Linked DNA regions of Anaerobacillus sp. CMMVII. The protein of the gene in region 1 interacts with the protein of each later gene in a pairwise test. Links are inferred from orthologs where the notes say so. Each region holds a gene or a part of one and is shown in the gene's direction. Other genes may lie near its edges.

Region 1 (6,148 bases):
CAGGATGTTGTTGATATTGCGAGAAGTATGGATATGTATACAATCCTCTGGACGGTTGATACAGTAGATTGGCGAAATCCGGAGCCTACAGCTATGGCTGGTCGTGTTCTACAAAAGGTAGAGCCAGGGGCGATGATTTTAATGCATCCAACAGCAAGTAGCGTTGGAGGATTAGAACAGCTTATAACTGGCTTAAAGGCTAAGGGGTATCAAATTAACACTGTTACGAATCTTCTTAGCGAGGAGAGAACGAGTGTTCCAAGTGAAACTCTAGAGTCATATTGAACAATTAGGAGGAAATTAGATTGATACAAAAGTTCGAAACTCCCAACGGTCTTAGAATCGTGTTAGAGAAAATCCCTACGGTAAGATCTGTTTCTATCGGAATTTGGATCGGAACAGGCTCTCGCTTTGAGACTGCAGAAGTAAACGGGGTCTCACATTTTTAGAGCATATGTTTTTTAAAGGTACAAAAAAGCGTTCTGCACAAGAAATTGCAGAAGCCTTTGATGGAATCGGTGGTCAGGTAAATGCGTTTACATCTAAAGAGTACACATGTTACTATGCTAAGGTTTTGGATGATCATGCCGAGATCGCTCTTGACGTCTTATCAGATATGTTTTTTCACTCCCTATTCGAATCAAAAGAGTTAGAAAAAGAAAAAAATGTTGTTTCTGAAGAAATTAAAATGTATGAAGATGCTCCTGATGATATTGTTCATGATTTGTTAGCTCAAGCAAGCTACGGATCTCATTCTTTAGGATATCCAATTTTAGGAACTCAAGAAACGTTGAATTCATTCTCTGAGAAAACGTTAAGAGATTATATGAATGATCAGTATACTGCCGAAAATGTAGTAATATCCGTAGCTGGTAATGTTGATGAAGAATTTGTCAAACAAATAGAGGCAATCTTTAAAGATGTTAAAAAGAGTGAAACAAAGCGTGAATATATTGCTCCTACATTTTTAGCTGAAAAAATGGTTCGTAAAAAAGAAACAGAGCAAGCACATCTGTGTTTAGGTTTTAATGGCCTTGCTATTGGCCACGAAGATATATATAGTCTTGTTCTTCTCAATAATATTTTAGGTGGAAGTATGAGCAGTCGCTTATTCCAAGATGTTAGGGAAAAGAAAGGGCTTGCTTATTCCGTCTTTTCCTATCACTCTTCGTATCACGATAATGGGATGTTAACTGTGTATAGTGGAACGGCCCCTCATCAACTTGATGAACTATACGAAACGATTATGGCAACACTTAATAGTATTTCTAAGCAGGGAATTACTGAAAAAGAGTTAACAAAAGGGAAAGAGCAATTAAAAGGTAACTTAATGTTAAGTTTGGAAAGTACGAACAGTCGAATGAGTCGAAATGGAAAAAATGAACTGCTTTTAAAACGTCATCGTTCTTTAGATGAAATGATTGAGGAGATCAATAGCGTTTCGATTTCTAATGTTAATAAATTAAGTTCAGAACTGTTTAGTCATCCGTTTTCAATCGCCTTAATTAGTCCACAAGGACAACTTCTTAGTAGCATGAAATAAAATTCTCAAAAAATACCGACTCTTGTTGGTATTTTTTTTTATTGTCCACATAAAAATGAAGTAGTTAGAGCTATATCCTCAAACTAGCTCCGCGGTGTGAATAGTTCAAATTAATCTAAGCTATGAATTAAGGGGGGACGTACGTGAGATTAAGTGAAATTAGCGGCAAAGAAATCATCGATTATGATAAAGGCGAACGGCTAGGTATGTTAGGTCAGACAGACCTTGTTATTGATGAAGAGACAGGGAAAATCGAATCGTTTATTATACCCTCGATGAAATGGTTTGGTTTAGGAAAGAAAGAAAAAGAAGTAACTGTTTATTGGCGTCAAATCATTAAAATCGGTGCAGATATGATTATTATCGATGTTGATAAGGAATAACGCTGTACTTTAACTGAATACGTTACGTCTAGGTGTTTGAAATTGAACCTTGAGGGACAGTAAAAGTCATGCATGATGCATGACTTTTTCTTTTGTAAAAGGCCCTGTAAACTTTGTGGCTTTTAGTAAAAGAGCGATTTATTAAAAGAGGCAATTGTCACCGATTAGTTCATTTATACATAATATGATTTTGAAATTAATAAGGAGTATTCCCCTGTGTAACGTTTTACAACGAAACAACAGTGAGAAAGGGGAGGAACAATGTTAACAGGGAAACATGTTGCAGTTATTGGTGGAGATGCAAGACAACTTGAAGTAATCCGCAAACTTATAGAGCTTGATGCAAAAATATCATTAATCGGCTTTGACCAACTAGACGAAGGGTTTGTTGGGGCTACTAAAGTTCAGCTTAGTCAGGTTGATTTTAGTACGATAGAAGCAATTGTGTTACCGGTCAGTGGAACAAGTTCAGAAGGCGAAATTGAAACCATTTTTTCTAATGAAAAAATTATCTTAAACGAAAACCACCTAAAAGCAACTCCAAAGCATTGTACAGTATTTTCAGGAATTAGTAATGAATATCTAAAAACGATCGTGCAAGCTGCCAAGCGAAAGCTGGTTGAATTATTTGAACGAGATGATGTAGCGATCTATAATTCTATTCCAACTATGGAAGGAACGCTAATGATGGTCATACAAAACACAGATATAACCATTCATCGTTCTAATATCGTAATTTTAGGTTTTGGTAGAGTGGGGATGTCAGTGGCGAGAGCTTTTCATGCCCTTGGTGCCAATGTAAAAGTAGCGGCACGTGAAAATCACCTACTAGCCCGAGTTTATGAAATGGGATTTCAACCGATTGAGTTGGATCAGCTAGCGAACGAAGTTTCAAATACTGATGTTTGTATTAATACGATTCCAGCTAGAGTACTAACTGCTACGGTATTGGCAAAAATGCCTACTCGTTGCCTAATTATTGACTTGGCTTCAAAACCAGGTGGTACAGATTTTCGTTATGCAGAAAAAAGGGGAATAAAAGCAATGCTTGCTCCCGGATTACCTGGGATTGTTGCCCCGAAAACAGCAGGGCAAATTATCGCAAATGTTCTTTCCAAATTGCTGCTAGAAGAACAAAACAACATTGAGGAGGAACAATCATGAAATTAAAAGGTAAACATATTGGATTTGGCTTAACAGGTTCCCACTGTACGTATAGTGCTGTTTTGCCTGAAATGAAAAGATTGGTTGATGCAGGCGCAAAAGTTACTCCATTTGTCACTCATACGGTCAAATCAACAGATACCAAATTCGGTGAAAGTGATGATTGGTTACGACAAATAAAGGAAATCACAAGTGAGGAAATTGTCGATTCAATTGTGAAGGCTGAACCATTTGGACCAAAGACTCCATTAGATTGTATGGTGATTGCCCCACTTACAGGTAACTCAGCTAGTAAATTTGCCAATGCATTGACTGATTCGCCTGTATTAATGGCTGCTAAAGCGACATTGCGAAACTTAAACCCAGTAGTTTTGGGTATTAGTACGAACGATGCTTTAGGCTTGAACGGGATGAATATTATGAAGTTAATGGCAACAAAAAACATTTACTTCATCCCTTATGGGCAAGACGATCCATTCAAAAAGCCAAACTCACTTGTGGCGAGAATGAGTGCGCTACAAGACACTGTCGAGGCGGCGATTGAAGGTAAGCAGTTTCAGCCTGTTCTAGTTGAACGATATAAAGATTAATCTTTCTCGCTACGAGAAACACAAGCCGTTTTCAATTGCCTTAGATTGTGATAAGATATTATCCATATGTATGGATATTTCATAAATAAAAACTTACGATTGTTAGCAGGTCATTGAATGTTTTATGAAAATTATTACTCGTAATTTACGAGTCTTAGAGACTTTGACGTGGCCCACAGGATGTGGGCGCTATGCGTCGAAGGGCTTTAATAATTAAATAAAACTAGCCAACTCTATACGAGAAATGGTAACAATCTATATACTATCTATTACTTTATTAGATGATAGTATAAGAAAATTTAGGCAGAAGAAATGTCTAAATTTTTAAATATAAGGAGGGAATTTTCACAATGGCAATGGAAACAGGATTTCATGTAGCGGTAGTTGGTGCAACAGGTGCAGTTGGAAAACAAATGCTTAAAACATTAGAGGAACGTAATTTCCCAATTTCGAAGCTTACATTACTATCATCTAAACGTTCTGCAGGAAAAACAGTAACTTTTAAAGGTGAAGAAGTAGTTATTCAAGAAGCTACTCCTGGGAGCTTTGAAGGAGTTCAGTTGGCTTTATTTAGTGCTGGCGGTTCTGTATCAAAAGCATTAGCACCAGAAGCTGTAAAAAGAGGGGCTATTGTTGTTGATAATACAAGTGCATTTAGAATGGACTCTAATATACCGTTAGTTGTACCGGAAGTAAATGAAGAGGATTTACACAAACATAATGGAATTATTGCTAACCCTAACTGTTCAACAATTCAAATGGTAGTGGCATTAGAGCCAATTCGTAAAAAATATGGACTTAAAAAAGTAATAGTTTCTACTTATCAAGCAGTAAGTGGAGCAGGTGCAAATGCGATTAAAGAAATGAAGGATCAAACAGCTGCGATACTAGCTGGCGAGGAATTTACACCTGAAATCTTACCTTGTGGTTCAGATGAAAAACACTATCAAATTGCCTTTAATGCAATTCCACAAATAGATAAATTTCAAGAAAATGGCTATACATTTGAAGAAATGAAGATGATTAACGAAACAAAGAAGATTATGCATTTACCAGAGTTGCAAGTCGCAGCAACTTGCGTCCGTATCCCAGTTGAAACAGGCCACTCGGAGTCTGTTTACTTTGAGACAGAGTCAGTTGGCTTAACTGTAACAGAAATGAAAACAATGTTATCTGAGGCACCAGGTATTATCTTAGAAGACGATATTAGTCAGCAACTTTATCCAATGGCTGTTAATTCGGTAAATAAAAATGATGTATTTGTAGGTAGAATACGTCAAGATTTAGATAATAATACTGGTTTCCATATGTGGGTTGTTTCTGATAATTTATTAAAAGGCGCAGCCTGGAATTCAGTACAAATCTCAGAAAGCTTAGTGAAGTTGGGATTATTAAAATAATAGGATGAAAGGCTGACATGAAAAGTGCGTAGGTAGCCCAGAAGTAAAAAGATAAACGCTTGTTTATCTTTCGGAGCTAGGTTCTTTTTTGTCAGCCTATTCCTTAGCTCTAGAAATCTAGAGCTTTTTAAGGGTAACCAGAAAAAACAATATTCATGAAAAATTGACTATATAGGTGTATAAAAAGAGGTGTGGTATGAAGATCATTGTTCAAAAATTTGGTGGAACTTCACTAAAGGATGAAGAATCAAGATCACAGGCAGCTGAACATGTTTTAGCTGCAGTAAAAGAAGGTTATAAAGTTGTGGTGGTTGTTTCCGCTATTGGTAGAAAAGGAGATCCGTATGCAACGGATACACTTCTTAATTTAGTGGGAGGAACAGCAAACAACCATGTCGCAAAGCGTGAACTTGATTTATTAATGTCTTGCGGAGAGTTAATCTCTTCGGTAGTTTTTTGCAATTTACTTGGTTCTCTAAATATTAAGTCCATGGCGATGACTGGAGCTCAAGCGGGTTTCAGAACAAATGAAGATTTTTCAAATTCAAAAATTGTTGAAATGAAGTGCGATTATTTAGTAGAGAATTTAAAAAATCATGATGCGATCGTGGTGACTGGCTTTCAAGGTGTAACAGAAAATGGTGAATTGACAACGTTGGGAAGAGGTGGTAGTGATACTTCGGCGACTGCTTTAGGTGCAGCTCTTCAGGCAGAGTGGGTTGATATTTTTACAGATGTTGAAGGACTGATGACAGCAGATCCGCGAATTGTTACAGACGCAAAGTCCATCTCAACACTCACTTATAATGAGGTTTGTAACATGGCCTATCAAGGTGCTAAGGTTATTCACCCTCGCGCAGTAGAGATTGCGATGAATGCAAAAGTACCACTTAAAATTCGCTCGACCTTCTCTAAGTTAGAAGGAACACTTGTAACAGCTAATCCTGGAAAAAAAGCGGGCATGGATGTTGAAGAAAGATTAGTTACAGGTATTGCTTATGTATCAAATGTTACGCAAATAAAGGTTTTGGCCAAAGAGGGGGAGTACAATCTCCAAGCCCAAGTTTT
Region 2 (7,653 bases), on another replicon or contig:
TATGGTTACTAATTCCTCTGCAGCCTTCTTTAAATCCTCATCCTCGATGGTTTCTAAAATAGTAGTAATTAGCAAAAATTCGTTATATGCCTCATCAATACTCTCTCGTTCTTTTTCGATCATTGATTTTCTTGTGACAGCTATTTCCTCAGCTTGAGTTGCTAACGCTTTAATTTCATCTAAATCAGCTAACCCTAAAATTTGGTCGTATAATTCATATTCATCATTTTCTGCTTTTGATAGCGGCTCTTGCTGTTCTTCAAATGGAGCTTCTAGACTAACAGCTTTTTCTAAATGATGATAGATCTCTTCGGCCGGATTAACTTTTGTACAGCCAACCACTACTAAAAAAAGGATTAGTATGCTCCCAAGTCTAATTTTTTTAAATGTAAACATCTCTAATTTCCCCCTTTATCAAAACTTTTCCATTTAGGGTGTTCCTTAAAACATTATACTAAATAATAACGTTTGACAACAGTTAAATGGACAATCCCTATCTTATATATATTTCCTTTACCTTTGTTTATTACATGTTTTTTTATATAAAAAACTATCGTAAAATTGGGTAAACATCCAACCAGAGATATTTTAACTGCATAGCATATTATTAAATCGCAAGCAAAAAGCGATTAAACTTTTATGAGGAGGAATTTAATATGTACGGACACGGATGTTGGGACCCATGTGGTATGGGCTATGGAGCTCCAGTTGCAGCACCAGTACACAGAGGTGGAGCAGGCTTCGCTTTAATCGTAGTACTGTTCATTTTATTAATCATTGTAGGTGCAGCTTGGTATCCTAGAGCTTAGTATTATCTTATGAAAGAACGAGAGTCTTCTGCTCTCGTTTTCTTTCTTTTTTTTCCAATGAATAGTATAGTATTAACATTAAATATATTTACTAATAAAAAATACCTAGGGAATTGTAAGGAGTTGTGTGTAAATGATTACTATGAAAGACGTCATAAAAGAAGGTCATCCAACCTTACGAAAAATTGCTGAAGAAGTTTCTATACCAGCGTCTCACGAAGACAAAGAAACTCTAAAAAAAATGATGGACTTTTTACATAATAGCCAAAACCCGGAAATTGCAGAGAAATTTAACCTCAGACCAGGCGTTGGAATTGCCGCACCACAGATAAATGTGTCAAAACGAATGATCGCGGTTTTAGTTACAGACCAAAACGAAAATTTATATGAGTATGCTTTATTCAACCCTAAAATTGTTAGTCATTCAGTAGAGATGACAGAATTAGAAAATGGCGAAGGGTGTTTATCTGTCGATAGAGATGTTCCTGGTCTCGTACCACGATATGCAAGAATTACTGTTCAAGGTACAACTATTGATGGGGAAGGAATTTCGATCCGTCTACGCGGACTTCCAGCAATCGTTTTTCAACATGAAATCGACCACTTAAATGGTGTTATGTTTTACGATAGAATTGAAGAAGCAAAGGACCCATTTAAGCAACCTGTCCCAGAAGCATTTAAGTAAAATAACAGTAAGAGATAGACAAAAATGTCTATCTCTTTTTTTATTTTTTATTGCTAGCTATTGAAAATATATAGCGGTTAAAAACTACTATGTTTCATCGTTTTTATTTTTTGGTCGTCTTTTGAGAATAAATAAGCTTTTGGGAATAATTTATTTTTCCCCATGCTTATTTATTCTCGAAAGCTTCACGCTTGGTTACGACCTAAAAGCTAATAGCAACAATCTTTTAGAAAGGCTGTTTTGGTAAAGTTTGTTGCTTTCGTAAAAATCCCAAAAGTCGGATTTTTACACAAAAATACTAAGATTTCACAACTTATTAAGTAAGCACTGCTCTTTTCTTACTTATTGTATTCGGTGATATCTTCATCTATGGATTTTAAAAAGCAACAATGTTTTAGAAAAGAGCCTTTAGAAAAGAGCGTATTTTTAAAACCTAAACTTTTAAGTGACTTAAAAATCATAAAAAATTATGTTCTTCAGTTTTTTCCATTCATGAGTTCTCCTATCTAACACATACTAACTCAAAGAAAACTTTCGGTTATAAAGGAGGCTACAATAGTGTTAAAAAGATGGCGTGAAAAATTATTGAAAAAATGTCGGGATCTTCTACCACAAAAACGGCTATTAGAATCGTAATACTATTCTTTTTTCTACCTAAATTTGTTATCTAATGAAAAATAATGTATGATGCTAATTATCATTGTTTTCTTTCTTCATAATTATAAGCTTATCCAATTAAATGATTGAGTAAAGTTTCTGAGAAACTACACCAAAATTATTGATTTTAGCATTCAAAAAGAAAAACATGAAAAAATAACCAGTATCATTTATAATAATGAAAGATAAATTAACGATTTTTAAGGAGAGGTTTAAATGATTTACAAAGTACTATACCAAGAAAGACTTATTGAAGTTCCAGTAAGAGAAAAAACACAATCCCTTTACGTTGAAGCTAGTTCTGAAATGGAAGTAAGGCAAATGTTAGCCCAAAGGCCATATAATATTGAATTCGTTTTACCAGTAGATGGGGATTACTTAGAATACGAAAAACAGAACGAAAATTTTAAAGTGGAGAATGTGTAAAATTATGAAGCAGGTAAAAAACAATCAAACTGCCGTTTTTGCTCTAGGTGGACTGGGCGAAATCGGAAAAAACACATATGCAGTGCAATTCCAAGATGAAATTATTTTAATTGATGCCGGGATAAAATTTCCAGAGGATGAGTTACTTGGAATTGATTATGTAATCCCTGACTACACTTATTTAGTCAAAAATGTCGATAAAATCAAAGGATTATTTATAACCCATGGACATGAGGATCATATAGGTGGTGTTCCCTACCTACTAAGACAAGTTAACATTCCAATCTACGGAGGGAAATTAGCGCTTGGCTTATTAAAAGGGAAATTAGAGGAGCATGGTTTATTAAGAAAAACAAAGATGTATGAGATCAAAGAAGAGGACATCATAAAATTCCAAAAAGTATCGGTATCATTTTTTAGGACAACCCACAGTATCCCTGATTCATACGGGATAGTTGTAAAAACTCCTCCTGGTAATGTCGTTCATACTGGCGATTTCAAATTTGATTTTACACCTGTTGGAGAGCCGGCAAACTTAACGAAGATGGCTCTAATTGGACAAGAAGGGGTACTTTGCCTTTTGTCTGACAGTACTAATAGTGAAGTCCCTGGCTTTACAATGTCAGAACGTAAAGTTGGAGAAAGCATCGATAGCATCTTCCGCAAAGTTGATGGTAGATTAATATTTGCTACCTTTGCATCAAATATTCACCGTCTTCAACAAGTTGTCGAATCAGCTGTTACTAATAACCGTAAAGTAGCCGTTTTCGGAAGAAGTATGGAAAATGCAATTACTATTGGGCAGGAATTAGGTTATATAAAAGCACCCAAAGGTACCTTTATAGAACATAATCAGTTAAATAAATTACCAGCAAATGAAGTTACTATATTGTGTACTGGAAGCCAAGGTGAACCAATGGCTGCATTATCCAGAATTGCATTTGGCACTCACCGTCAAATACAAATTATCCCTGGAGATACTGTTGTTTTCTCTTCGTCACCTATTCCAGGAAACACACTAAGTGTAAGCAAAACAATAAATCAATTATATCGCGCTGGAGCAGAAGTAATTCACGGTTCTTTAAGCGACATTCATACTTCTGGTCACGGCGGTCAGGAAGAGCAAAAGCTGATGCTTCGTCTAATGAAACCAAAGTACTTCCTGCCAATTCACGGCGAGTATAGAATGTTAAAAATGCATGTACGACTTGCTGTTGATTGTGATGTTCCGGAGGAAAATTGTTTTGTGATGGATAATGGAGAAGTTTTAGCTTTAGGTCAAGACGAAGCCGCTATAGCGGGTAAAGTGCCTTCCGGATCTGTATATGTCGATGGGAATGGTATTGGTGACATTGGTAACATAGTTTTACGCGATCGAAGAATTTTATCTGAAGAAGGACTGGTTGTCGTTGTCGTTAGCTTGAATATGAAAGAATTTAAGGTAACAGCAGGACCTGATATTATTTCAAGAGGTTTCGTCTACATGCGCGAATCTGGGGACTTAATAAATGATGCTCAAGCTTTACTCGCAAAACATCTTCAGGCAATAATGGACCGTAAAACATCTCAATGGTCTGAAATTAAAAATGAAATTACCGATGTATTAGGACCGTTTCTATATGAAAAAACGAAGCGTAAACCAATGATCTTACCAATTATTATGGAAGTATAATACATTTGAACTCCCTTCCTTGTTGGTGATTTATTAGATAGAGCCTATAATATTTTAAAGCCAAAAAAAGACGAAAGGGCTAAAAATCCTTGTCGTCTTTTTTTGTAGTTTTAATCTTTATCAAATAGGGCATCTTCTAATTTATTTATATCAACCACGGCTCCGATGACAATTAGGATATCGCCACTTAAAACTTTCTCTGTCCCATAAGGAGAGACATTAATGATACCTTCTCTTTTAATCGCCATGATGTTTACTCCGTATTTGGCTCGAATATTTAACTCAACCAATGATTTATTGTTCATCTTCTCTCCTGCAATTAGCTCAACAATACTATAATCCTTCGATAACTCTAGATAATCTAGGACATTTTTTGAGACAATATTATGGGCAATACGGATCCCCATATCTCTCTCTGGGTGAACCACTTTATGGGCCCCAATTTTGTTTAACACTTTCTCATGATAATCATTCTGAGCTTTTACTGTTATATGCTTGACTCCAAGTTCATCTAGAATTAGTGTTGTCAGGATACTTGCTTGTATATTATCACCAATTGCTACGATAACATGATCAAAATTTCGGATACCAAGACTTCGTAAAGCACCTTCATCAGCCCCATCGGCAACTACAGCATGAGTAACTATGGAGGAAAAGTTATTAACTTTATCTTCGTCTGTATCTATCGCAAGAACTTCCATCCCTTGATCGCTTAATGATTTACAAATACTTCCACCAAATCTACCTAATCCAATAACCGCAAACTGTTTTTTCATAGAGCCGTATTTCCCCCATTCATTGAAAAACTTCCAATTAGCTTATCTTGTTATTATCATATCATAATATTTAAAATGTTATAGTAATTGAAGTTTAAAATTGAAGGGAAAACTTAATTTAAAACAATCGGTTCCAAGTTTGCTGTCCAACAATACCATCAATTCTTATTCCCGATCTTCTTTGAAAGTCTCTAACAGCTCGTTCTGTGTTAGGACCATAAATCCCGTCAACCTGAACATTTAACGCTCGTTGAACATGTTTGACATCCTCACCACGCAGCATTGGACTTTGAACTGATAATAACCTCTCATATGTTGGTTGGTTACCTGCCAGCCGATCAAGAGCTCTCCAAGTAATCGGACCTACGATCCCATCAACAGCTAAATTGTTTCTCCGTTGAAACTCCATGACTCTATTTTCTGTACCCGGCCCATATATCCCATCTATTAATGCACCAACCTTTTCTTGAACTTCAGCAACATCTTGCCCACGCATCATCGGTTGCATCAAACGCAACATTCTACGAGTTTCACCACTAAATTGCTCCTCACGTGCATCAGGCTCATCTGAAGGTGCTCCATGCTCAATCTGTTCTCCTGAAGCATTAAAATTGTCTAATGCTCTTCTTGTTTCAGGACCAACTACTCCATCTACAACTATTCGAGCACTTCGTTGAAATCTCTGTACTGCATCGACAGTTAACGGCCCAAATATCCCATCGATAGGACCTGGTTCAAATCCTAAATTATTTAGTCTTTGTTGAATTGCTCTTACATCATCTCCACGGTCGCCTTGGCTCAAAATTGTTCGATTCGTTGGTTGTGAAGGAATAACAATAGGTGAACTAGTAGGAATAGCCCTACCTTCTCTAAGTGACGCTCTAAATTGTTCCATACTAATAGAAGGACATGGTTTCCAAGCATACCCCGGAAACTCAATATGCCCCCAAACATCCTCAACTGATAGATTAAAATCATTCAATAACTTCCTCACCAACTTAAGCGTTGCATTCCTTTGCGCTCTTTCGAGAGTTTGAGTTCGAAAGTCACCGACCATACAAATCCCTAAGGCTCTGCCATTACTATTACCAACATGATAACTCACTACCTCAGGATCATGACAAAGGTCTATCGAGCCATCTTTATTGACAACATAATGGTAGGCAATACCAGGCCAGTCAAGTGAATTAACATGATATCTGGCGAATGCCTCTGCACTACCAGATGTTGTTGCGCTGTGGTGAATGGCAATATTACGAATTTCTGAAATTGCCCTTCTTCGATACCTTTTGCTTGGATGTCTAACTAAACTATTTCGTTTATCATTTATATTCATAAAAAAATCACCTCTTTCTATATATACAAAATAATCCAGAAATAGGTGACTTTTTTTAAGTTGAGAGTTTAAAGTGTTGAGTGTTGAGTTGTTTAAAAGTAATGCTTCGCAGCTTTACAGAAAAAACTTTCAACTATACACTCTAAACTATTATTCTTCTTTTATCCCTAGCACACGATTCACACGCTTAGTAAGCATCTTCATTCCTCCACCACCAGCTTGAAAATGACGAAGTTGTCCTTCACTATCAAATACATAGTATGAAGGTACATATTTATTTTCAAAAGCATCTGTCAGTTTATGAGCACTATCAATATAGATCGGTTGTGTAATGTCATGTTCATGAGCTACTTTTTTTATTTCTTCCATATCAAGGTCTTTTTCTGAACGTGGCATATGGACCGCAATGACATTTAATTGGTCCTTATATTGATCTCGAAACTCGTTGACACTATGCATTGCTTCTTTACATAGATGACAACTTATAGACCAAAAGTGAAATAATGTTGGTTTCTCCCCAACTAAGTCTTCTCTTGTTACTTCACCATTTAACCACTCAGTAGCACCAGTTAGTTCAGGCATTTGTGATCTTAACTTCATAACATCAACTCCTAAATAGTGTAAGAAAAGGTCTAACAATTTGCTAGACCTTTCATTAAATCTCTAATTAAAGTGTTTCTTGGCCGGGCTTCCAGTTTGCTGGACATAACCCACCAGTTTGAAGTGCTTGAAGCACACGCAAGGTCTCATCAACATCGCGACCAATATTATTGTGGTTAACTACTGAATACATTAACTCTCCTTCTGGGCTAATAATGAATAACCCACGTAGAGCAATTCCAGCATCTTCGATTAGTACACCATATTCTCTGGAGACAACATGGTTAGTATCCGCTGCTAAAGGATACTTTAGCTCTCCTAACCCATTAGAATTTCTGTCAGTGTTGATCCATGCTAAATGTGTATGAATAGTATCTGTAGATACACCTATTACTTCGGTGTCCAAATCTTCAAACTCATCGAAACGGTCACTAACTGCTGTTATTTCTGTTGGGCATACGAAAGTGAAATCCATTGGATAGAAGAAAAGAACAGTCCATTTGTCGTTTTTCATATTTTCCTCTAGACTAACTTTACCAAACTCCTTATTAGGCATTACTGCGTCCATTTCAAATCTAGGTGCTTGCTTTGCTACCATTCTTTTGTCACTCATATGTAAAACCTCCTAAATTATTACCCATGTAGTGGGTTTTATCTTTATGTTGTAATTACGACTATAAAAGAATTAATAT

The links.
Region 2: the proteins of asd (region 1) and def interact in binary tests that used the Escherichia coli proteins (3 or more experiments, as listed by UniProt). The link is inferred for Anaerobacillus sp. CMMVII from one-to-one orthologs.

Annotation. Positions count from the first base shown.
Region 1 is NZ_JACEHK010000016.1:148,343-154,490, forward strand. The notes cover bases 3,275-6,058. They hold asd (aspartate-semialdehyde dehydrogenase), read left to right. Parts: upstream 3,275-4,036; coding sequence 4,037-5,080; downstream 5,081-6,058. Other genes in these bases: H1D32_RS20875 (dipicolinate synthase subunit B), read left to right, coding at 3,275-3,680; dapG (aspartate kinase), read left to right, coding at 5,277-6,058. Outside these bases: H1D32_RS20855 (polysaccharide deacetylase family protein), read left to right, coding at 1-285; H1D32_RS20865 (YlmC/YmxH family sporulation protein), read left to right, coding at 1,687-1,926; dpaA (dipicolinic acid synthetase subunit A), read left to right, coding at 2,188-3,090; more of H1D32_RS20875, read left to right, coding at 3,087-3,274; more of dapG, read left to right, coding at 6,059-6,148.
Region 2 is NZ_JACEHK010000012.1:86,983-94,635, forward strand. What follows is about bases 1-2,718. They hold def (peptide deformylase), read left to right. Parts: upstream 1-942; coding sequence 943-1,494; downstream 1,495-2,718. Other genes in these bases: H1D32_RS16475 (YkyA family protein), read right to left, coding at 1-396; H1D32_RS16480 (YjcZ family sporulation protein), read left to right, coding at 657-809; H1D32_RS16490 (DNA-dependent RNA polymerase subunit epsilon), read left to right, coding at 2,368-2,577; rnjA (ribonuclease J1), read left to right, coding at 2,582-2,718. Also shown: more of rnjA, read left to right, coding at 2,719-4,249; H1D32_RS16500 (potassium channel family protein), read right to left, coding at 4,360-5,025; H1D32_RS16505 (peptidoglycan recognition protein family protein), read right to left, coding at 5,144-6,361; H1D32_RS16510 (redoxin domain-containing protein), read right to left, coding at 6,512-6,961; H1D32_RS16515 (peroxiredoxin), read right to left, coding at 7,029-7,574. UniProt on the Escherichia coli protein: Removes the formyl group from the N-terminal Met of newly synthesized proteins. Requires at least a dipeptide for an efficient rate of reaction. N-terminal L-methionine is a prerequisite for activity but the enzyme has broad specificity at other positions.